Regions from separate parts of the Cohnella hashimotonis genome, predicted to be linked through region 1. Evidence: riboswitches for the same ligand, from Rfam matches in the RefSeq annotation. Region 1 holds a riboswitch; the other holds the start of a gene.
The links. Region 1 has a riboswitch for ZMP and ZTP ahead of rpiB (ribose 5-phosphate isomerase B). Riboswitches for the same ligand answer to the same signal wherever they lie in the genome.
Positions count from the first base shown of each region.

Region 2: it holds a riboswitch for ZMP and ZTP, as region 1 does, so the genes downstream of both, KB449_RS22145 (bifunctional 5,10-methylenetetrahydrofolate dehydrogenase/5,10-methenyltetrahydrofolate cyclohydrolase) here and rpiB (ribose 5-phosphate isomerase B) in region 1, are expected to answer to the same signal.

Region 1 covers NZ_JAGRPV010000002.1:150,193-161,619, reverse strand. The annotation lists gene KB449_RS35255 (serine hydroxymethyltransferase) at 1-440, opposite strand, end outside; gene KB449_RS35250 (TIGR01440 family protein) at 592-1,191, opposite strand; gene rpiB (ribose 5-phosphate isomerase B) at 1,217-1,675, opposite strand; ZMP/ZTP riboswitch at 1,765-1,846, opposite strand; gene KB449_RS35240 (SLOG family protein) at 1,949-2,563, shown strand; gene KB449_RS35235 (Rpn family recombination-promoting nuclease/putative transposase) at 2,700-3,587, shown strand; gene KB449_RS35230 (low molecular weight protein arginine phosphatase) at 3,666-4,247, opposite strand; gene KB449_RS35225 (manganese efflux pump MntP) at 4,304-4,861, opposite strand; gene KB449_RS35220 (L-threonylcarbamoyladenylate synthase) at 5,097-6,191, opposite strand; gene spoIIR (stage II sporulation protein R) at 6,307-7,035, opposite strand; gene prmC (peptide chain release factor N(5)-glutamine methyltransferase) at 7,149-8,081, opposite strand; gene KB449_RS35205 (MFS transporter) at 8,307-9,701, opposite strand; gene KB449_RS35200 (helix-turn-helix transcriptional regulator) at 9,855-10,700, shown strand; gene KB449_RS35195 (hypothetical protein) at 10,816-11,289, opposite strand.
Region 2 covers NZ_JAGRPV010000001.1:5,437,968-5,449,394, forward strand. The annotation lists gene KB449_RS22100 (DEAD/DEAH box helicase) at 157-1,716, opposite strand; gene KB449_RS22105 (hypothetical protein) at 1,923-2,303, shown strand; gene KB449_RS22110 (DNA-3-methyladenine glycosylase family protein) at 2,300-2,941, shown strand; gene KB449_RS22115 (DUF4385 domain-containing protein) at 3,022-3,486, shown strand; gene KB449_RS22120 (hypothetical protein) at 3,499-4,353, opposite strand; gene KB449_RS22125 (AAC(3) family N-acetyltransferase) at 4,399-5,211, opposite strand; gene KB449_RS22130 (MmcQ/YjbR family DNA-binding protein) at 5,332-5,733, shown strand; gene hflX (GTPase HflX) at 5,928-7,214, opposite strand; gene KB449_RS22140 (DUF1801 domain-containing protein) at 7,618-8,022, opposite strand; ZMP/ZTP riboswitch at 8,157-8,241, shown strand; gene KB449_RS22145 (bifunctional 5,10-methylenetetrahydrofolate dehydrogenase/5,10-methenyltetrahydrofolate cyclohydrolase) at 8,333-9,196, shown strand; gene KB449_RS22150 (cyclodeaminase/cyclohydrolase family protein) at 9,193-9,828, shown strand; gene KB449_RS22155 (extracellular solute-binding protein) at 9,863-11,425, opposite strand.

The DNA.
Region 1 (11,427 bases):
TGCTCGTCGACGCCGTAAGCGACGAAGTTATACAGCAGGCCGGAAGCGTTAACCGGGCTACCGTGCGTCAGGTGGCCGCCGTGCGCGAGGTTCATGCCGAGCACGGTGTCGCCCGGTTGCAACGTCGCCAGGTAGACGGCGAGGTTCGCCTGCGCGCCGGAGTGCGGCTGCACGTTGGCATGGTCGGCGCCGAACAGTTCCTTGGCGCGGTTGCGGGCGATCTCTTCGGGAATGTCGACGTACTCGCAGCCGCCGTAGAACCGCTTGCCCGGGTAGCCTTCCGCATATTTATTCGTGAGCACGGTACCCATCGCTTCGAGGACGGCTTCGCTCACAATGTTCTCGGACGCGATCAGCTCGAGGTTGTCGCGTTGGCGGCCGAGCTCGAGGTTAAGGGCTTTGACGATCTCGGGGTCTTGCTTGCGCAGATTGGCGGTCATGGTTGGTCCTCCTTAGGGTTATGGAAAGTTGATTTATTGTAAGGGATGGTTAGCGGAAAAGGCATTCGCGTGAAGTGCCGTTAGCCGGTTTTTCCGGCTATCTCGGCCGGGACTCGGCCGCTCGGCGCGCCGTTAGCCGGACAGCTGCGGCTCAGTCGCACGTTCCGGAAGGCGGCGCCTCCCGCTCCCGGCTTGGCAGCGCGTAGACCGCGCGTTCGCCGCCGATCAGCTTCGGGCGCGCGTATGCCATCGTCACCCGCGCCTCGCCGATCCAGCGGCCCGACGGCCTTACCGGCACGGCGACCGGACGCAAGTGCATGCCGATCATCGTTTCGCCGATATCCAGTCCCGCATCGACGGCCACAGCCTCGACGAGGCAGGGATCCGTCAACTGGCTGAATGCATAGGCAGCCATGGAGCCGCCTGCCTTGGGCACGGGCACGGCCGATACGATCGTCCAGCCGCGGGAGACAGCTAAGCTCCGCTCGGTCACAAGCGCGCGGTTCAGGTGCTCGCAGCATTGCCATACGGTCTCGAACCCCCGTCGCTCGCGGACGCGCCGCACGCCTTCATAGATCTCGCGGGCGACGGCAGGCGCTCCGGACGTGCCGATGCGGCGCCCTTGCACTTCGCTCGTGCTGACGCCCAGCACGACGATCTGTCCCGCACCCAAGGCCGCGACTTCGGCCAGCTCGGACAGCGCTTTTTCGACTTGGCCCGCGACGGGCAACGCTTGGTCTTGGTCAGTCATCGTCGCATCGCGCCTCCCGGTCCGTTCAAGGATGAAGTGCCTGCTGCTCTTCGATCGCCTTGACCTTGTTCAGACGTCCGACATGGCGAGGTCCTTCGGAGAAAGGCGTGTCCAGCCAGACGCGAACGATCTCCTCGGCGACGCCCGGTCCGACGACGCGCTCGCCCATCGCCAGCACGTTGGTATCGTTGTGCTCGCGCGTGGCCTTGGCCGAGAACAAATCGTGCACGAGCGCGCAGCGGATGCCCGGCGTCTTGTTCGCCGCGATCGACATGCCGATCCCCGTCCCGCAGATCAGGATGCCCCTGTCCGCCTCCCCGCTGACGACCTTTCCGCAGACGGGCACGGCATAATCCGGATAATCCACCGAATCCCCGCAATGGCATCCGAGATCGATAATCTGGTGACCCTGCGCTTCCAGAAACGGGACGATGACGTCCTTGAGACGATAGCCCGCGTGGTCGGCGCCGATAGCGATGATCATGACTGTACCTACCTCCCTTGATTGTCAGTTGTATTATACCGAATTTGCCGAAAAAAGACGAAAAAGAGCACACGTGCTCAAAGCACGCTGCTCTCTGCCCAGGCGACCGGCCGACATTCCGGTGCTCCACTGTGGTTAATCCCACTTGTGTCGCCAGTTACACCGGAACTGCAACTTGTAGCTACATAATAGCGAAGGAAAATGCCGAAGTCAATCGAAAATAGACTATAATCATCCTTACGAAGATTTATGACGGTTCAGTAAGGAGCGAGCATGAACAATCTGCTGATTACCGGATACCGTGCGCACGAGCTCGGCATTTTCGGACAAAAACACAAGGGCATCCCTTTTATACGGAAAGCGATCGAGTCCAAGCTCATCCCTTTGGTCGAGGAAGGTCTCGAATGGGTCATCACGCCCGGCCAATACGGCGTCGATCTATGGGCTTGCGAATCCGTCATCGCGCTGAAAAAGAATTATCCGCAGCTGCGGCTGTCGATCCTGACGGCATTCGAGGGCCAGGAGGAAAAGTGGAGCGAGGATAAACAAGAATACTACCGCGACATCCTGAAAAACGTCGATTACTATGCGGCAGTGAGCAAGCAGCCCTACAGCGGCCCTTGGCAGTTCACCGCACGCGACGACTTGCTCCTACGCAAAACGGAAGGCATCATCCTTGTCTACGACGAAGAAGCCGGGGATGCCAGCCCGAAGTTTATGAAAGAAAAGGCGCTGCGCAAAAACCGCGAGGACGGCTACCTCTACCTCGCCGTCAGCTCGGAGGACATTCAGAGCGCCGCGAACGAAGAGCAATACGAGATGGCGGACGGAATGGCAGGAGCGGACAATTACGAAGACAGAAGTCCCGACTGGAATGAAGAGATTTAATGGAAGCCGGGAGTTGCGTCGTAGCCGATCGCCTGTTAAACTGATGTCACGAATACGGTCGCAAAGCATGCGTCGCACGCTCTCCCACGAGAGCTGGCGGCGCTTTTTGTTTTCCCGAGGAGCGTGACGATCCGAGATGGCGCCGCACGACGAAGCGTTCAAGAAGCTGCTGCAAACCTTTTTCGCCGAATTCATGGCCTTGTTTTTTCCCGAGCTTTACCGTTCGATCGACTTCTCCCATACTCGCTTTCTCATGCAAGAGCTGTTGGTGGATGTCGTCGGAGGCGAAAAACGCACGGTAGATTTGCTGGTCGAGGTTCGCCTGCGAGGCAAGAACGTATTCATCCTTATTCATCTGGAGCCGCAATCTTATGCGCAAGCGGATTTTGCGGAGCGGATGTTCCTGTATTTTGCAAGGCTGCTGGAGCGCCACCGCAAAACCTATAAAGTGATCGTCCCCGTGGCCGTGTTCACCGGAAACCGCGCAAGAGACGAGCCTGACGGATATTCGATGCGCTTCGAGGAGGAGAGCATCGTGGAATTCCGCTTCCGCAAGCTGGAACTAGCCCGTCTGGATTGGCGGCGTTTCGCCAAGTCGGACAACCCGGTCGCCGCTGCGCTGTTGTCGCGGATGGGTTATAATGAAAAGGACAGACGCGAGCTTCGCCTGGCTTACCTCAAAATGCTGGCGAGGCTGCATCCGACGCTGGACGACGCCAAGCTGGCGCTCGTCATGTCGATTGCGGATCTCTACTACCGGCCCGAATTCGAAGAGGACCGGTCCATTTTACGCGAGCTGCATGCCCGCGATCCGGAGGAGGCCGAACGCGTAATGGAATTGATGCCTGCATGGAAGCGCTGGGGCTACGAGGAAGGCTTGGAGGAAGGTCTGGAAAAGGGCAGAGAGAGCGGCCGCGCCGAGAGCGTGCGCAAGCTGCTGGCCAAAGGCTTTACGCCCGGACAGATCGCCGACCTGCTCGATCTGCCTCAGGAAGAGGTCGCCAAGCTGCGGGATTCGCATTAAAATAGCGCCGCCCGCTCCACAGCCGGAGCAAGCGGCGCTTTGCCGACGTAGTTAAGTAAGAACACTTAAAGCATTCAATCAATCTGCAGCTTGCCGCCCGCCAAAAGCCCGATCGATCGCCTCGCGAATCTCCCGCGCGCAAGCTTCGTATACCGCGAGCGGCCCGCCGTAAGGGTCCGCGATATCAAGATCTGGCGCGCGCCGCGACAGCTCGCTCAGGCGCCGCTTGTCCTGTTCGGGGAACGGCTTGCCGAGCGCCAGCGCCACCTGAAATTCCGCATGAAGGCGATCCATCTCCTGCAGGTCCGGCAGCAGCGCCTCGCTCTGGCTTGCGTATTCCTTGAGCGTATAGGTCTTGGAAGCCGCATGCGGATACCGCTCCGCGATTGCCCGCTTATGGGAGGCGGTCATCGTCAGGATGAGCTCCGCCCACTCCACGTCTCCCCGGTCAAGCCTCGTCGAAGAACCCGGCAGCGCGACATTGCTGCGCCTCAGCGTCTCCGCCGCGTTCGCGGAGATCGGCATGCCCGATTGGGCAGCCACCCCGGCGGACCGCACTTCCATCTCCGCGCCCGTCCGTCTCGCCCAATCCCGCAGCAGAGCTTCGGCCATCGGACTCCGGCATGTATTCCCGGTGCACACCATCAATATACGCCGCATTATCCTAGCCTCCTCATTCGGACGGACCGTCGCCCCGTCACTTTATAGTGAACTAGTTATATCAGAAACAGCAGGCCGAATGCAAACAATATGACCCCGCCGAACGCTTCCCCGTAACCGCCGAGCGACTGGCTCACGCGCGTCCCGAGCAGCAGACCCAGCACGCTCATGGCTCCACCCACGAATCCGAACATCAGCACCGTAAACATCATATGCGCGGAGAACATGCCCAGCGAGACGCCGACCGAAAAGGCGTCGATGCTCACGCTGAGGGCGAAAACGAGCATGCCCCAAAACGTCCGGTGGTTGAACGACGTTACCGCCTCCCCCCGGATCGCGCTGTATACCATATGCCCGCCGAGCAGGATCAGGAGCGCACCCGCAGCCGACGTCGCGACGCCGCCCAACAGTCCGCTCACGTAGTGCCCGGTCAGCATCCCGCCAAGCGGCATCAATACGTGGAACAAAGCGATCAGGGCGCTCAGCTTGAGCACGTCCAGCTTCCGGATGCCCTTAAGCCCGATTCCGATGCCGAGCGAGAAGGCATCCATCCCGAGCGCGACCGCCATAATGCCGATCGTAATCAAATGCCCTGCCGCCGCAGACCATTCCATGCTTTAGCCCCCTTGTCCAGCTAGCCCGATATAGGGAGCATATGCGGACAAGACGGCGAACATGACCCGACGAAAGGCAGGCGCAACGATTGTGGCTGAAGAAGAGCCGGGCGAATATCGAGGCTGCGAGCTTGGTACGATTCGGTGCCGGAGGGCGGAATTGCGCGTGGATCATTCATGCTCGCGTCTAACGGCGAGACAAAATGGTGTTGCGACGCCCTTTGACGGCGCCCGATCAGACCGGCAGCGTCCGCCCGCCGGCCGCCTTGCGCATGCGGTTCATGAGCGCGGCCCCGATGCCTTCCTCCGGGAAGGCTTCGGCCGCGATGAACCGCAGGCCGCGCGCGTCGCATTCGCGCAGCGCCGCGTACAGCGCCTGCGCGGCGGCCGCCGGCGCCGCGCGCGGGCCCAGCGCGATGACGGCGTCCGCGCTGTAAAACCCGGCGTGCTCGTCGCAGCACAGCACGCCCGCAGGCTCGCCCCGCCGCCGCGCGTCGTCGACGGCGGCCTGCACCGCGGCGCGCACGGCCTCCGGCGCGCCGGAAGCGATCGCCATTACGCCCTGCGGGGCGTAATGGGCGTACTTCACGCCGGGCGAGCGCGGCGCGCCCGGGGCTCCCACTGCCGCCGCATCGGCACCGGCGGCATCGATTGCGCTTGCGGCGCCAGGGGAGTCAGCCGCGCCTGCGGCATCGCCGTCGCCTGCGGCAGCCTCCGCGCCCGCGACTACAACGCGGGCCGCTTCGCCCGCCGCCGCGCGCAGCTGCTCGGCCGTCACGCCGCCCGGCCGCAGGATATGCACGTCGCCGCCGAGCACGCGGACGACGGTCGACTCCACGCCGACGCCGGTCGGGCCGCCGTCGAGCACGCCGTCGATGCGCCCGTCAAGATCGTCGCGCACATGGCTCGCGAGCGTCGGGCTCGGCCGGCCCGAGCGGTTCGCGCTGGGCGCCGCGACCGGGCAGCCGGCGGCCGCGATCAGCCGGCGCGCGGTCTCGTGCGCCGGCACGCGCACGGCGACCGTATCGAGGCCCGCAGTGACGCGGGCCGCAACGGCGTCCTGACGCACCGGCAGCACGAGCGTGAGCGGCCCCGGCCAGAAGGCGGCCATGAGCGTCCGCTCCAGCGGCGACACCTCGGCGGCCAGCGCTTCCACGTCCGCCGCATCCGCCAGATGCACGATCAGCGGATTGTCCGAAGGCCTTCCCTTGGCCGCGAAGATCCGCTCCGCGGCCGCATCGCTGCGCGCGTCCGCCCCGAGCCCGTACACCGTCTCGGTCGGAAACGCCACAACGCCGCCTGCGGCAAGCGCCGCGGCGGCTTCGTTCAAGCCGGCATCCCCGTCCGCCGGCGTCCAATATCTCGTATTCGTATGCATGTCCGTCCCTCGCGTTCCTTCAAGTTAGGACGATTATATCACAGCGTTCAGGCGATCAACGATCCGTTCAAGCGAACAAAGATGCGATGAAGCTGAACAGCTTCTCAAGCAGCACGATCAGGAAGAACTCGGCCTTCGGCTTCTCCGCAGGCACCGCCGCGGCGATGACGCCGTCCTCTTGCGCTGCGTTCGCGGACGCCTTTTTGATCTTAGCAGCGTCGGCTTGATCTCCCTTTTGCGCAGCTGCCGTCTGCTTGGCAGGCTCCTTCGCGTCGGTCTCAACCTGATCGTCCGTCTTGGCCGACGCAGCCAGGCACAACGGCGGGAACAGCACGCACCACCAGTTGGCGCCGCCGCCCTTGCCGAGCGTGATCCGGAGCGCCTCGTACTGCCCCGCCGGATACGTTTTTCCCTCGAACGTTTTCGCCGGAAAATCCACGACCGCAAGCTCCGTCTTTTCGCCGTAGCCGGCTTTGGAGCCCTTCAGCGACTTGTTCGCCGCCGCCTCGACGTCCGCGAGCCGCGAACGGATGAACGCGCGCGCCTCCTCGATCGTGCCCGGCATCTCGCCCCAGGATTCGATCAACGCGGCGACGTCGTCGCGCACTTTACGCTTGATCTCCTGATCGCGATCGCTGTCCGAATTGGCGATGATCCGGATGCGGATCGCCTGGTTCGGTATCGTATCGTCGCCTTCGGCGTCCGCCGAGGCGCGGTTCACTGCCAATGTGGAAAAGCCCGACAGACCGATAAGAAGAAGAAAAAGAAAAGGACCATAATGACGAAGACCACGCATCGTTCTCGCTCCTTGTGCGCACCCGTCGGTGCGGCCGATGCGTTCCGGAACGGCTTAGTCCTCATTATGTCCTTCTCTCGAATCTGTAAACCTAGCAATCTATATTTTGTTTTTTAGAAACGAAGCGCGAGCACGTGGCGGTCGATGCCGGCGTAATCGCGTACGATGCGGATCTCGTCCCAAGCGGCCGCCTCGCGGAGAAGCGAAGCCGCCTGCTCCGCCTGATGAATGCCGACCTCCCACGCGACCATCGCAGGCAGCTCCGCCAGCCCGCTCAACTGCTCCGCCATCCGACGGTACGGCGCAAGCCCGTCCGGCCCTCCGTCCAGCGCAAGATGCGGCTCGTGCTCGCGCACTTCCGCCTGCAGACCGGGCAGGTCCGACGAAGGAATATACGGCGGATTGGATACGAGGATATCAATCCGCTCTCCAGCGAGCGCGCCCCCCGCCAGAAACGGCGCCAGCAAATCGCCCTGCACGAAGCGGACGCTTGCCCCGAGCGCGGACGCGTTGCCCGCAGCCACGTCGAGCGCTTCCGGCGACAGATCGCTGGCGGTCACCTGCCAGCCGGGCCGCTCCAGCTTCAACGTGACCGCCAGCGCGCCGCTACCGGTGCCGACATCCAGCACGCGCAGCTCCATTTCCCGTGCGCCGCTTCGCGCGGTCCCCGCCTGCGCCGCCTTACGCGCCGCTTCGATCCTGTCCGCCCCTTCAAGCACCGCCTCGGCCAGCAGCTCCGTCTCCGGCCTCGGAATCAGCACCGCCGGGGTCACGGCAAAACGCCTGCCGTAGAAATACTGCTCGCCGGTCACGTATTGTGCCGGCTCCCCTGCCGCCCTCCGCGCCAGCATCGTCTCCCACGCCCGTCGCTTCGCCTCCGGAAACGGCTCTCTCAAATCCCGCAGCAGCTCGGCTTTGCCGATCCCGAGTACGTGCAAGATCAGCAACTCCGCCCCCGCCTCGGCCTCCGTTTCGTCTATTCCAGCCTGCGCCAACCGTCGTGCACCGGCCTTCCACACTTCGCCGTACGTTCGTCCTTGCTCCATGCCGTCCTCCCTTTGCCGAATAATCCATTTATTCCGGACTTATGATATACCGCCATGGTACCACATGCCGCTTCTTTTATACGAGGAGACTGCATAATGGGGCGCGATAGCGGCATTTTTGACCGCTATTTACTCAGGAGTAGCCTTTTTGAGTGTGATTGAGGCACTCATGGCCCTTATTCTTGCACCGGCGCCAAGCTGCCCTCACAACTAGGATATCTAGAGTCACCGCTCCCGCCCAATCTTCGACCAAGCCAGGAGCGCGCCTGCCGCCAGGACGATTCCAAGTGTGACGAACCCCTGCCGGACGCCCGCCTCCGTCGACCCGGCATGTCCGAGGAAGGCGCCCATCAGCACGACGCCGAGCGTCGCTCCGAGCTGACGCGACGCATTGAGCGCGCCGGAGGCAGATCCGGTCCACTCGGGCGGCGAAGCGGCCATAACGGCGGCCATCAGGGACGGAATGGCGAGGGAGGTACCGAAGCCGACGAGCAGCAGTCCGATTAAATCATACGCGTAGCCGTGATCCCTCGTCGCGGCAGCCAGGGTCATAACGCCCGCCGCGCAGAAGGCGAAGCCGGTGGCCATAGGCAGTTTCGCGCCGATACGGCCGACAATCCTTCCCGTCAGTATCGGGTTGAACGCCAGCGGGATCGTCATCGGCAGCAGCGCCAGACCCGCGGCGTGCGCCTCGTAACCCCGGGCCTGCTGAAAATAGAGCGGCAGCGCGAACAGCACGCCGGACAGGCCGATGTTAACGAGCAGCCCGGACAGCATGCCGGCCGACACGGTCGGCACAGCGAGCATACGAAGCGGCAGCAGCGGCGCCTTGCCTCTCCATTCCGCTGCCGCAAAGCCCGCGGACGCGAGCGCAAACAGGCCGAATGCGCCCAGCACGAACGGCGACGTCCATCCGCGCGTTTGTCCCTCGGTCAGCGCATAGGCGAGCGAAGCGATCGCCGCGATGCAGGTCGCTTGTCCGGCCGGATCGAGGCCGCGCCGCCCGCGTCCGATGTCGGCGCCTGCCAGTCGCCCGACGACGGCCAGACTGACGGCGGCGAGCGGTACATTAATCAGGAAAATGCTCCTCCAGCCCCAGCTGTCGGCGAGCAAGCCTCCCGCGACGGGGCCGATCGCCATAGCCGCTCCCGTCGTCGCCGCCCAGATGCCGAGCGCCCTCGCCCTCGCGGCCGGCTGCGGGTATGACTTGGCCAGCAGCGCAAGCGAAGCGGGCAGCAAGGCTGCCCCGCCGACGCCCAGCAAGGCACGAAATCCGACGAGCGCGCCCAGCGATGGCGAAGCGGCGCAAAGCGCGGATGCAACGAGAAAAACGCCCAGACCCGCCCCATAGACACGCTTGGCGCCCAGCCGATCGGCCAGCGCGCCCATAGACATCAGCAAGCCGGCGAAAACGATCGTGTACGCGTTGACCACCCATTGCAAGCCCGACAGACCTCCGTCCAGATCGGCGCGGATCGCGGGCAGCGCCACGCCGAGCGCTGTCGTGTCCATCAGCACCATAAAGTAGCCGAGCGACAGGCCTAGCAGCAGCATGGCGCGGCCACGTCCGGTTTCGCGCCCCACGCTCGTTCGATCGACTGTTTCCATTTCTGTTTCCATTCCTGTTTCCCTCCGTTTTCCGAACGGCGTCTGTCGCCATCCGCATCCCGGTCAGTTTATAATGATGCTGACGCATGCGTAAGCGGAGGGTTTATCCCGGGAGCGCCACTCCCCGGATAATGTCGCTTCGCCGAAAAGGAAGTGAAGCCAGCCATGGAACCTGCAAACGACCAGCGGCAGCGTGAGCTCGCGCTGTTCCTGAAGACAAGGCGAGCCAGACTGTCCCCGGAGCAGGTCGGACTGCCCGGCGGAGGCAGACGGCGCACGCCCGGACTGCGGCGAGAGGAAGTGGCGCTGCTGGCCGGCGTCAGCGCGGATTGGTACACGTGGCTGGAGCAAGCGCGCGATATCCAGGCATCCGCGCAGGTGCTGGACAGCATCGCCGCAGCCCTGCGGCTCGACGCAACCGAGCGAAGGCATCTGTACTTGCTCGCGCTGCGGCAGCTGCCGGCCGACCCGCAGCCCGACGACGGAGCCGTGCCGCGAACGCTGTGGCGGTTTCTCGAGCTGCAGACGCCCAGCCCGGCGATCGCAACCGATCAGCGGATGGATGTCGTGGCCTGGAATCGGCCGGCCTGTCTGATCTACGGCGATTACGGGGCGATGTCCCCGCGGGAGCGCAATACCGTATGGCGGACATTCACCTCGCCGTACGTACGCGGGCTGCTCCGCGAAGGCTGGGAGCCGCATGCACGCCATCGGCTGGCTCAGTTTCGCGCGGGATACGCCAGATTCGCCGGAGATCCCTGGTGGCTGGCGATGATCGAAGAGCTGACCCGCGAGAGCGCCGAATTCCGCGAGTGGTGGCCGACGCACGACGTGCTAAACGGGCCGGAGGGCACGAAGCGCAACTATCATCCGTCAGCGGGGCTGCTCGTATTCGAACAAGCGGCCTTCACCGTGTCGAACGCGCCTCATTTGACGGTAATCGTCAATATGCCTTCGTCGGAGAACGACACGACGGCCAGACTCGACCGTTTAATCAACGAATCCCTCTAAAGCCGAGTTCTTTGATCAAGCTGCGTTTCTCCCCCAAATTTCCGCAAACAAGAAAGAGCTCCTGCGCCGTTAAACGCAAGAGCTCTTTCTTGTTTATTTCAGCCACTGCAGCAAGCTACACTTCCGTCCAGGTCAACGTGAGCTCCACGACGCCATCTTCCGCGGCCAGCGGGCCCCCGATCATCGACCACGTTTCTTTTTCGGTTTTACTGTTCCCCTGTATGATCAGGTTCTTGTCGTCGACTGTCTGGACGGCATTCTCGCCCAGCTCGGCATCGAAGTAATCCTTGTATAGGGCCGAAACCTCATCCATGCTCTTCTTGGTTGCGAAAATAAGCAGCACGGAGCGTTTGCCGTCCGTCGTTTCCTGGTGGGACGTGCGAATATCGGCATCGTCGGGCAGCGGAAATCCCGCAGGCAAGTACGATGGACGCTCGGCGGAATCCGACTGTACCCCAGCCTCGGCCACGCTGCCGCCGGTCGGCGCATTCACCGCGTTCACCGCGGACGGTTCCTTGTCTGCGCATGCGCCGAGAAGTACGCTCCCCAGCAGCAGTACGGCCGCCCCGCGGGCTACACGAATGATCATCCTCTCACTCCTAACATCCTTCGGAATTTAACCTATCTCTCGCCTCTCTTCAAAGACATTCAAGGGAGAGGCATTTCCAATTTTTACCCAAAATTTCATTTCGGGAAACGGCATTCGCCGGAACATAAATCCAAAAAA
Region 2 (11,427 bases), on a different contig from region 1:
AAGGAATGTCCTGCGGCCCGCCTCGGGCCGTGCAAAACATTCCTTCGTTTGGGATCGCGCAGAGCAGTATCATGCCACGATGCACGTTGGGTACCTGCATGCGTTTGCGGACCACGGGATGGCGACGGGAAGCGCAATCAGCGCCCCTCGGCGCCGTTAAGACCTGCGCGTATCCGTCGGCTGCGCCTTCAGCGAGAATGGCCGCGGCCCTTGGTGCGAACGCCCGGCCGGCTGCTGGCGCCCGCCGCCGGTCTGCGTCTGTCCCGCGCGCCCTTGCGAGGCTGCGCCGCCGCGACCGCCCTGGCCCGCCGGCGCCTGGCCTCGGCCGGCGCCGCTGCCCGGGCGGCCCTCGCCGCGAGGCGCGTCGGACCTGCCGCCGCTGCGCGCCGACTCAGGCCGGCTCCCGCGGTCTGTCTCTTGCCTGCCGCCTGCTGCGCCTTGACGTCCCGCTGCCTGGCCGCCGCTGCGACCGGCTTCTCCCCGGCCGCCTTGGCCGGCTCCCTGCCGCCCACCGCCTTGACGACCGCGTCCGCCGCCGCGCTGCTGGTCGCCTTCGTCCTTCGGCTCGGCCGGCGCGGAGCCCAGCGGATAAGGATGCCCCTTGATTTCGGGGATCTTTTTGCCGATGAGCTTCTGAATATCCCGCAGGTACGGCAGCTCCTCATCTTCGCAGAGCGAGATGGCGGTGCCACTTAGGCCCGCGCGGCCGGTACGGCCGATGCGGTGCACGTAAGTCTCGGGCTCGTTCGGCAGGTTGAAGTTGATCACGTACGGCAGCTCGTCGATGTCGATGCCGCGCGCCGCGATATCGGTCGCGACCAGAATGCGGGTCGTGCCGTTCTTGAAGCCCGCAAGCGCGTTCTGCCGGGCGTTCTGCGACTTGTTGCCGTGGATGGCGGCCGACGAGACGCCCGCCTTGGCCAGATGGCGGACGACGCGGTCGGCGCCGTGCTTGGTCCGGGTGAACACGAGCGCGGACGTGATCTTCTTGTCGCGCAGCAGATCAAGCAGCAAACTCTGCTTGTTGGCCTTGTCCACCAGATAGACGGATTGCTCGATCCGCTCGGCCGTGGAGGATACCGGCGTCACCTCGACCTTGGCGGGATTGACGAGAATCGTCTGCACCATCTTGGTAATCTCGGTCGGCATCGTCGCCGAGAACAGCAGCGTCTGCCGCTTCTGCGGCACCTTCGCGATGATGCGCTTCACGTCGTGCACGAAGCCCATGTCCAGCATTCGGTCGGCTTCGTCAAGCACGAGAATCTGCACGTGCGACAGATCGATGAAGCCCTGGTTCATCAGGTCGATCAGACGCCCCGGCGTAGCGATGACGATATCCGCGCCGCGCGCAAGCGCATCTTCTTGAGGCTTCTGGGACACGCCGCCGAAAATGACGATGCCGCGCACGTCAAGGTGACGTCCGTATGCGCGCACGTTGTCATAAATCTGGATCGCCAGCTCTCGTGTCGGCGTCAGAACGAGGGAACGAATGGGCCGGCGCTTGCCCGGGGGCTTCTGCTGATCGCTCAGCAGCTGAAGCATCGGCAGCGAGAAAGCGGCCGTCTTGCCCGTACCGGTCTGCGCGCAGCCGAACAGGTCCCTGCCCGCCAGCACGACGGGAATCGCCTGCTCCTGGATCGGCGTAGGCGTCGTATAGTTTTCTTCGCTCAGCGCTTTGAGAATCGCCGGCTTGAGCTTAAGGTCATTGAAGTTCATGGAATCTCCTTTATGTTAAAGCGTATCGTACGAATGGTCATGCCAAGCATTATACCTCACTTGAGACTGCGAATGAAAGGCAATGACGCCTTATGGCCGCATGAAAATGCAAAAAAAGGCAATTTCCCCGATGCCGCGAAGCAACTGTCTACCGATTCTGCTACTATTAAAATAAAAGTACCCTTTCCTGAGGGAGGCTACCCATGATGAATAGCGACGCACCGGAACTTACGGAAGGCCGCTTCAAAGTCGTCACGCTGTGCGGATCCACGCGGTTCAAGCCGGAATTTGAGCGTATCAACGCCGAATTGACGCTTGCCGGCAACGTCGTCATTTCCGTCGGCGTATTCGTGCACGCGGGAGGTCCCGCGGTTTCCGAAGCGCAGAAGCGTCTGCTGGACCATATTCATTTGCAAAAAATCGACATGGCCGACGAGATTTTCGTCGTCAATCCGGGCGGTTACATCGGCGACAGCACGAGAGGCGAGATCGAATACGCAACGCAAACGGGCGTCCCCGTCCGTTACCTCGTTCCTCCGGATCAAGGCGAGACAGACAGCCAAAACGACGGGAGGCTCGTCCCTTGACCCTTATCGTCCATATCGAAACGCCGGAAGGACGCCATTTGCGGCAATCGGATCCCGTACTGGGCCAACTGATCGAACGTATCGGCGAGATTCGTCTGTCGCCGAGCCGCTCGCCCTACGAATCCCTGGTGGGCTCCATCGTCTCCCAGATGCTCTCCGCCAAGGTCGCAGGGGTCATCAAGCAGCGGTTAACGACGCTGATCGGCGGGTCGCTCACGCCCGAGTCCCTGCTTGCGCACGACGAGGAGACGCTGCGGAGCATCGGACTCTCCTATGCCAAAATTCGTTCGATCCGCGATCTCTCCCGGCGGACCTTGTCCGGCGAGCTGGACTACGAGGCGCTTGGCGTTCTGCCGGAGGCGGAAGCCGTCGCCATGCTGACGCAGGTGAAGGGTATCGGAAAATGGACGGCCGAGATGTTCCTGATCTTCTCACTCGGCCGCCCGGACGTGCTCTCTCTCGGAGACGCCGGCTTGCAGCGCGCGGCCCAATGGCTGTACGGACGCCTTAATCCCGGCGAGCCGCCGGGTTGCCTGGGTCGGTATGCTGACAGGTGGAGTCCCTACCGCAGCATCGCCTGCCTTTATTTGTGGCGGGCGATCGACGACGGCTACGTGGACGGGCGGTCGGAGCTGTAGCGGGTGAACGCGCATCGCCGGAATGGGTAAAGCATTCTTAGTTCAAACGGACAAGAAGCCCGGACCGAGGGGATGCATGCATGAAGCCGTTCGATTATTCGCTGGACTACGCCAATCTGGATCTGCGGGCGCATCCCGAGCTGTACGCGGTGGGCCGGGGCGAGCAGGGCGTGCTGATGGTGGAACCCTACAAAAGCGAGATTTTGCCGTTTTGGCGATTTAAGACGCCGGAGGAAGCGGTTGAATCGTCCGAGAAAATTTACGCCATGTTCCTGGATTACAAGGCGGCGGACGACTTCGTCGGCATGGATATGGCCCGCAAATTCCTGCAGATGGGCTTCACCCGTGCCCGGCGCTATGCGAACCACAAGAGCGGCCGCAAATACGCGGCGTCCGGCGGCGGCAAACTGCCCGACCGGTACGACCCGGTCAAGGCGAAGTCCGCGACGATCTTTAAAAAGAAATGGGACGAGGCGCGCACCGATCCCGGCTACTTGGAGATGAAGCGGCGCCACCGGGAGCGGTACGAAGGCAACGAGTCATAAGCCCGTCCCGAACTACAAGCAGCCAACAATCCAGCCCTCCAGCGCTGCGGTCCGAAGCTCGTGCGGCGTGAGCGTCTCCAATCGGAAGTACGGCGCGAGCGCGCCTTCCCTGTCGCGCTGCTGCGCCCATTCCGCGACGGCGAAGGCGTCGATCTCATGGGCAGACAGCGTACTGCCGCCACGCGCGTCCGGCGGGGAGAACCTGTACGCGAGACGCTCCTTGCAAATTTTCGGATAAACTTCCGCCACCACATGCCCGTCGACCGGCCGAACGTTCGCCTCCCCGCTCTCGGACACGTGGATATGATCGTAAGGCCAGCATCGGACCCGGCCGCGATCCGCGCGCTGCCTGAGCTCAGCCAACCAGGGCAGACCCGCATGCGTCGAGTAGGAAACGGTTTTAGTCATATGCCCGTAACTGCGATCCAGATCGAGAACGCTGCTGGCGCCGACGGCGTAACGAGCCTCGGCAAGGCGCAATGAATTGGCGTTGCGGTAGGGCGCGCCGCGCTTCTTGCAATCGTCCACGGACCGCTCTCGCGTGTCCCAGTTAAGCGAGAGCCACGCAAGAAAATCGTCCCAGGTTTGCAGCCCATAATAGGCAAGCTCCGACAGCGGGTACGAGAAGCCGTGATCGATGCCGACGAACGCGCGCCGGTCCGTCTGCGCAAGCTCCGACATCAGATAACCGTGGACAGCGGACCGCGACCACCTTCCCTGCGGGTGATGAGGATTGCGTACGACGGCAGGCGGATCGCCGCCTTCGGCCTTTACGACCGCAAGTCCGGGAATCGCCTTGGCGGGAAGTCCGGCTCCCGAGTAGTCTACGCCGATATAGATGTCGAACAGCTTGTCGTTTATCGTCATGCCATTTGTCCTCTCCGCTTTTTTTTGCGCAATCGCCGTTATTGTTCATTTGCGGTTGCGATTCGCGCTCAGCCACTTTTCCGCGGCATCGACCGCTTGTCTCGCCCCGAACAGCCGGCACTCGGCTTCGCCGATTCGGCCGGAAGCGACATGTCCGCTCTTGTCGAAGGGAATCCCGATCCGTTCGAAGTCGTCCGCGTCGTAAGCATAGTCCTCGAACCAGCGCCACGACCGCTCCCCGTCCGTCAGGATGGCGGTTCCCATGCGCTTCTTCGGCATGCCCGGGACACGCGTTTCGGCCAGATGCATGCAGGTACACGATTCGTACCCCGCGCCGAGCAGCAGCACCTTCGCATCCAGCCCGCAGAGCTTGCCGAGCGGCGATGACTCCCCGAACTGCGGCGTCAGCGGATGCTCGGATACGATGTACGCGGCCTGCTGTCCATTTGCCGTAAAGGACACTTGCGGATGGCTTGAGCGCAGCGTGCCCGGCCAGGTCCGGAACAGCTCGGCGATCCGCCCCATCCCCCGCGTCGGCGAGAGCGCCGGATCGAATGCGGGCATCTCGCGGTAGATCGTCTCGAGCCAGTCCGCGGGCACGGCCGGATTCTGCCATTCGGCCGGATCGCTCCAATCGCCGCTCTGCGCCGGCATGACGATCGTGCCGTCTTCGCCGACAGCCTGCAGGAGCGCCACAATCACCGCCTGCGGTCCGCCGCATACCCAGCCCATCCGGGACAAGGAGGAATGGACGAGCAGCGTGTCGCCGAGGCGAACGCCGAGCTGCCCGAGCTGCGTCTTTATCGACGATATCGTGTTCGGCCGCCGCGTGCGATCGACGATGTCTTTTTCGCTCATCGCGTTATCGCCCCTTTCTAATATAATGAAGGCACTCGAAAAAATCGGACAGACTTAACTTTTGCCGCCCGGCGTGTTATATCTGAAGGATAAACGCGTGTATGAATGGAGGATTCCCGGATGAACGTCCCGTCGCTGGTCAAGTACATCCTGACCAAAAAAGGCGCCATTAAAGATTATCCGTTCGGCGACCAGCCGCTCGTGCTGAAGGTGTCGGGCAAAGTGTTCGCGCTGGTGGACGAACGCGGCGAGCCGCCCTCCGTCAGCTTGAAATGCGATCCTGTGCTCGCTGAGAGTCTCAGGCAGCAGTACGCCGCCGTCATTCCCGGCTACCATTTAAACAAGATGCATTGGAACACCGTCCGTCTCGACGGTACCGTGCCTGACGAGGACTTGAAGGCGATGGTCGATCATTCCTACGATGCGGTCGTGAGCAAGCTGAAAAAAGCGGACCGCGAAGCGCTGGAAATGCGGCTAGCCCCATATCCTAAGGACGATGATGCCCGTCGTAATAAGCAGTGAGGCCGCAAGCCGCCTCATCCCCTGCTTTTCCTTCGGCAGCCTTACGCCAAGCGCGGTGCCGAACACCGTTCCGATCGCGCGCATCGGCGCGAGCTGGGTGACCGGCGCATGCCGAACATAACCCGCTTCGCCGATCCGACCTGGAAAGGACCGCTCCTTCGAGCGGTCCTCTTCGTTCCTAATGCTCTTCGTTCCTATCGCTCCACGAACAATTCGCGGTACCGCTCGTAATCCGCCGCCCTGCAGCTGAGAGACAGGCGCGTGCCCGTTTCCTCGTACTCCGTGCTTCGTACGTCAGCATGCTCGTTAAAGTAAGCGACGAGCCGGCCCTGGTCGTACGGAATCAGCACCTCGCCCTCGACATAGTCGCCGAAGACGCGGTCCCTGATCATCTTCACGAGCTCTTCGACGCCTTGGCCGCTCGCGGCGGACAGGTAGACGATATCGCCGTCGACGCGCGGGAAGTCGGCGTCCGGCAGCAGATCCGCCTTGTTGTAGGCATAGATGGCCGGAATCCCGTCGGCGCCCAGGTCCATCAGCGTTTCCCGGGTCACGGCGATATGCTGCTCGTATTCGGGATTGGCGGCGTCCACGACGTGGACGAGCAGATCCGCCTCGGACACTTCCTCTAGCGTGGAGCGAAACGCCTTCACGAGATGGTGCGGCAGCTGGCTGACGAAGCCGACCGTGTCCGCTAACAGAAAGGTTTTGCGGTCAGGCAGCGAGATGCTGCGAACGGCGGTCTCCAGTGTGGCGAACAGCATATCCTTGGCCAGCACGCGCTTGCCGGATTCGGGTTCGTAAGCTGCCAGCAGCGCGTTCATGAGGCTGGACTTGCCGGCGTTCGTGTAGCCGACGAGCGCGACGACAGGCACCTCGTTTTTCTGGCGCTGCTTGCGCTGGACCTGGCGGCGGGCGACCAGCTTCTCGAGCTCCTGCTGCATATGCGAGATGCGCTCCTCGATCCGCCGGCGGTCCAGCTCCAGCTTGGTCTCCCCGGCGCCGCGGTTCTTAAGGCCTGATCCGCCGCCTTGACGTCCGAGCGATTCGCGCAGACCCACCAGCCGAGGCAGCATGTACTGGAGCTTCGCCACCTCGACCTGCAGCTGCGCCTCCTTCGTCTGCGCGCGCTCGGCGAAGATGTCGAGGATCAGGATCGTGCGGTCGATGACCCGACGCTCCAGCGCGGACTCCAGGTTGCGAATTTGCGAGGGGGACAGCTCGTCGTTAAAAATGACCGTCGAGGCGTCGAGCTCCGCGGCGATCGCCTTCAGCTCCTCCACCTTGCCGCTGCCGATATAATGGGCGGAATTCACGCGTTCCGCCTTTTGCGTCAGCTCGCCGACCGTCTCGATGCCGCATGCGTCCGCCAGGTTGCGAAGCTCCTGCATGGCATATTCGAATCCCGGCGCGTTGTTCAGCTGAACGCCCACGACGACGGCGCGCGCCAGGTTGTTCGGTTCGATATCTTCTCGTTCCATATACTCATCATCCTCTCGTGATCGGTAAAACAAAAAAACACAGGCTTCGTCCGCCTGCGTTCAGGGTGATCAGATCGAGGAAACACGATTCCCCCGACATGGGAAAATCGCGCTCGAAATCGTGCCTATCCAAAGGCCGGCCGCCGGCGGACGACAAAGCATCCGCGAACAAGCGAACCGGCGCAGCTCCCGCGCGGGTTGCCTTCGAATGTAGACAGACTTCATCTGAGTCCCCTGCCTGCAGGCAGAGCTTGGGCGCTAATCATTAGCCGACCAAAGTGCGAACTCGGATGTAGTCTATCACACGGCAACCCTCCGTTCCGTAAAGTACCTCGATTCTAACACATGGCACCTTGAAATGGCAAACGCTTCCTCGCGAATGGTTAGCGAACGGCGGCAGCCCTCAGCTCGTCGCTTCAAGCCAACGCCGTATGACGCTCGCCAATTTGTCCCCTTTTTCCCGCACGTCGTCCATGCCCGCGAGCTTGACGATCGCCCGGTCGTCGGCCGCCCATTCAAGCAGTCCGGACGCGTCCTCGCCCCATGCCGCGCGGATATTCAAATTCTTTTTCTTCGCGCCGGCATGGAAGACGAGCCGGATTATGCCCTTGCCCTGCAGGTTAAGCGTGACCCGATCCTCTCCGTCAACGCTGTAGCTGGGTGCGTTCCACTTAATGCCCTCGGCGAGCCGGACGTCCGCGTCGCGTACAAGCGCGCGCAGCGCCTCGATCTCCCGTTTCATCGGATGTTCGAGCTTGTCCATGAAGTCGGCTACCGCGATGGCCGCCGTCTCCCTTTCCTTCTGCATCCGCTCCGCGCTCCTCTTTATTCGAAGTCCCCTGCATACGTCCTATTCTACCATCTGCTTCCTAATCCCGATATCGCGCTTCCCGTTTCTCAACGGTTTCCAATCGCAGCCGGGTCTGATACTATGAGTGTTATAGAGCCGCTTGCGACTGGCGAGATCAGTGGAATCGACCACGAGGGAGCATGCGGCGGGACCCTTCCGTTCGCCTGGGAGAAAAGGATCCGCGAGCAGGACTCGTATGCGCATACGAGCCTGCCGCGGGTCCTTTTTCGTTTAAAAATCGGCATTCCCATTAAAGGAGGACCACGGTATGACGACGATTATGAAAGCCAAGGAAGCGGCGGAACGAATCTACGACCACGTCCGCTCGCGCGCGCAGGCGCTCAAGGAATCCGGCACGCAGCCGCAGCTGGCCGTTATTCTGGTTGAAGGAGATCCGGCTTCCGCTTACTATGCGCAAGCCAAACGCAAAATCGCGGACCGGCTCGGCGTCGCCTACCGACTTCACGAGCTCCCGGCCAGCGCGACCGAAGCGTCCCTCCTGCAGCTGATCGCCGAGTGCAATGCGGATCCCGCCATTCACGGCATCCTGCTGGAGCTGCCGCTGCCCGCCCGTTTGTCCGCGCGCCGCATCGAGCGGGCCATCGCGCCGGCCAAAGACGTCGATGGCGTCACACCCGCCAACAAGCTCGCCGTCGTCACGGGCGAAGCCGGCCTCTACCCGGCCACGCCGCAAGCTTGCATCGCGCTCGTCAAGCATTACGGCTACGCGCTCGAAGGCGCCGACGTCACGCTGGTGGGACGCGGCCAGACCGTCGGGCTGCCGCTCTTCCATCTGCTGCAGCGGGAGCAAGCGACCGTCACCGTCTGCCACTCCCGCACGCCGGATATCGCGGCGCACCTCTCGCGTGCGGCGTTCGCCTTCGTCGCCGTCGGCCGCCCGGATACGGTGACCCCCGGCATGGTCCATCCCGGCCTCGTTCTGGTCGATGCCGGCATCAACGAGCTCGCGGACGGCAGCATCGCCGGCGATGTGGCCGCAGGCGCGGGCGATCGCGCCGCAGCCTATTCGCCTGTGCCCGGCGGCGTAGGTACGTTGACGACCGCGATCGTGTTCAGGAACTTGATGGATGCGATCGATTGGCAGCAGCAAAAGGAGGCGATCGGCGAATGAGCGACATCTCGTGGGATCAATCGATTCGGAGCTTCATCGGACGAGCGGGCAGCGCAGACCCGACGCCCGGCGGCGGCAGCGTAGCCGCAGTGGTTGGCGCGCTGGGGGCCGCGATGACATCGATGGTCGGCCGGCTGTCGCAAGGCGACAAGTTCACGGCGATCCGGCCGCAGATCGAAGAGACGCTCGCGGAGATGAGCCGCCTGAGCGCCGAATGCGAGACGTTGATGCATGCGGATATCGCGTCGTTCGACCGGTACATGAGCGCGCTGCGGCTGCCGAAGGCGACCGAAGAGGAAAAAGCGCAGCGCCGGGCGGCGCTGCGCGAAGCCGCCGTCCAAGCGACCGCGGTGCCCCTCCGTCTCATGGATCAATGCCGGGAAGGCTTGAGCCATACGCTGCGGATCGCAGAAGGCGCCAATAAAAACGTCTTGTCCGACCTGGCGATCGCCGCAATTCTGCTGGAGGCCGCGGCGCGGTCCGCCCTGCTCACCGCGGAGATTAACTTCGGTTCGCTTCAGGACGCAAAGCTGGAAGCGGCATATGCCGAACAGGCGGCCGATCTGATGCGTCTCATCGCGGACATGGCGCGAGAAGCGCAGGACATCGCCCGCCGCAGGATGCTTGAGTGACGGCGGCGCAAACGTTCATCCGCGCCTCCGGCGTTCACGGTCGCCCGCCTTCCTTTGCCCGATCGAACGCCTGCTGATACAACGCTTTCAGCCTGGTCATACTCAGCTTGTTCAGCCCCTCGATAAAGGCGTCCCACTCGGACATCGGCTTGTAGCCGAGAATAAACTGAGAGACGTTGGCCCCGTAATACTTGTCCAACTGCTCCAGCGCCGGTCCCGCCCAGGCGACCTCGCTTGCGGTCAGCTTCGGCGCTTCGCCGGCAATGGGAGACGCGTACTTGGCCGCTTCGCGATAGGCATATTGCTCGCCGGCCCTGCTAAGCGACATGAGCGAGCGATAATCGAAGCGGCCGTACGTGCCCGCCGTCATAATGCCGGCTTCCTTGCGCAGGTCGTTGGGCTCCTTGAACAGCGGCAGCAGCCGGCGTATGCCTTCCTTTATCTCGTAAGTCTCGCCTTCCTTGCCCCAGCTCATCAGGTCCATGCCCTCGTCCGAGTACAAAAAATCCAGATAGCGCAGCGCCGTATTCAGACGGTCCGTTTTGGCGGAGATCGCGAAGCCGAGCGGCTCGTAGTCTTTTCTCGGCAGATAGGCGAAGCCTTCCAGCCCGCTTGGCGGCGCCATGAACGTCAGATGCTCGCCCGCGTTCAACTGCGCGTTCATAATCTCGATCTGGCCGATGTACTGGACGGTAATGAACGATTGATTCGTCGTCATGAACTGCGTCCAGGCCTTGTAATCCATCGAGAGCCAATCCGGAGGCATGAGTCCTTCTTTGTAGAACTTCCTTAAGTATACGATCATCGTTTTAAAATTCGGATCGGTCGGGCCGTATTTGACCTCGCCCGTCTCGGGGTCCTGATAGAACGAAGGGGAAAGGCCGAACGCGGGACCGAACGTGGCCAGCGTGCCGAGCCCATGCCTGAAGACGAACGGGTAGCTGTCGGGATAGAGCCGTTTCAGTTTCTTGGCGGCCTCATAGAGCTCGTCCCATGTGGCAGGCGGCCTCAGTCCGTGCTTGTCGAAAATGTCGTCCCTGTAAAACCACACGATCTGGTTGCCCGCGCCCGCGCCGTCGCTGAGCAGCTGGTACATCTCGCCGCCCGGCGAAGTCATGCGCGCGGCGACATCGGGCCTGGATGCGAGAAACGCCTGGACATGGGGCATTCGGTCCAAGTAACCGGAGAGGTCCAGAAAAGCGCCACGCGAGCCGTACTTCTGGGCGTCGGCCGGATATAGCGTGAACAGATCCGGCATGTCGCCCGACGCGATCGCCAGCGCCATCGATTCAGGCCCCGTCTGCGTCTCCTGCTCGACCGCGATGTTCGTCGCCTCGCGTACCCACCGCCATACGGGCCATTCGGACCGCGCCGGCCAGGCTTGCGATTCTTCCGTCAGCATCGTGAGCGGCGCTGCGGTCGATGCGGATACGGATGCGGACTGCGCGCCCGCCTTGGAGGACGCGGTCGAAACCGCCCGATCATTGCCGTCGTCGTCGAAGCAGCCGGTAAGCGCCGCCAAGACGGCAAGCGTACCGAGAACGGCGAGCGCCATCCGCGCGGCAGCCCTGGATATTCGTTTCCTGCGCTCGATCAAGC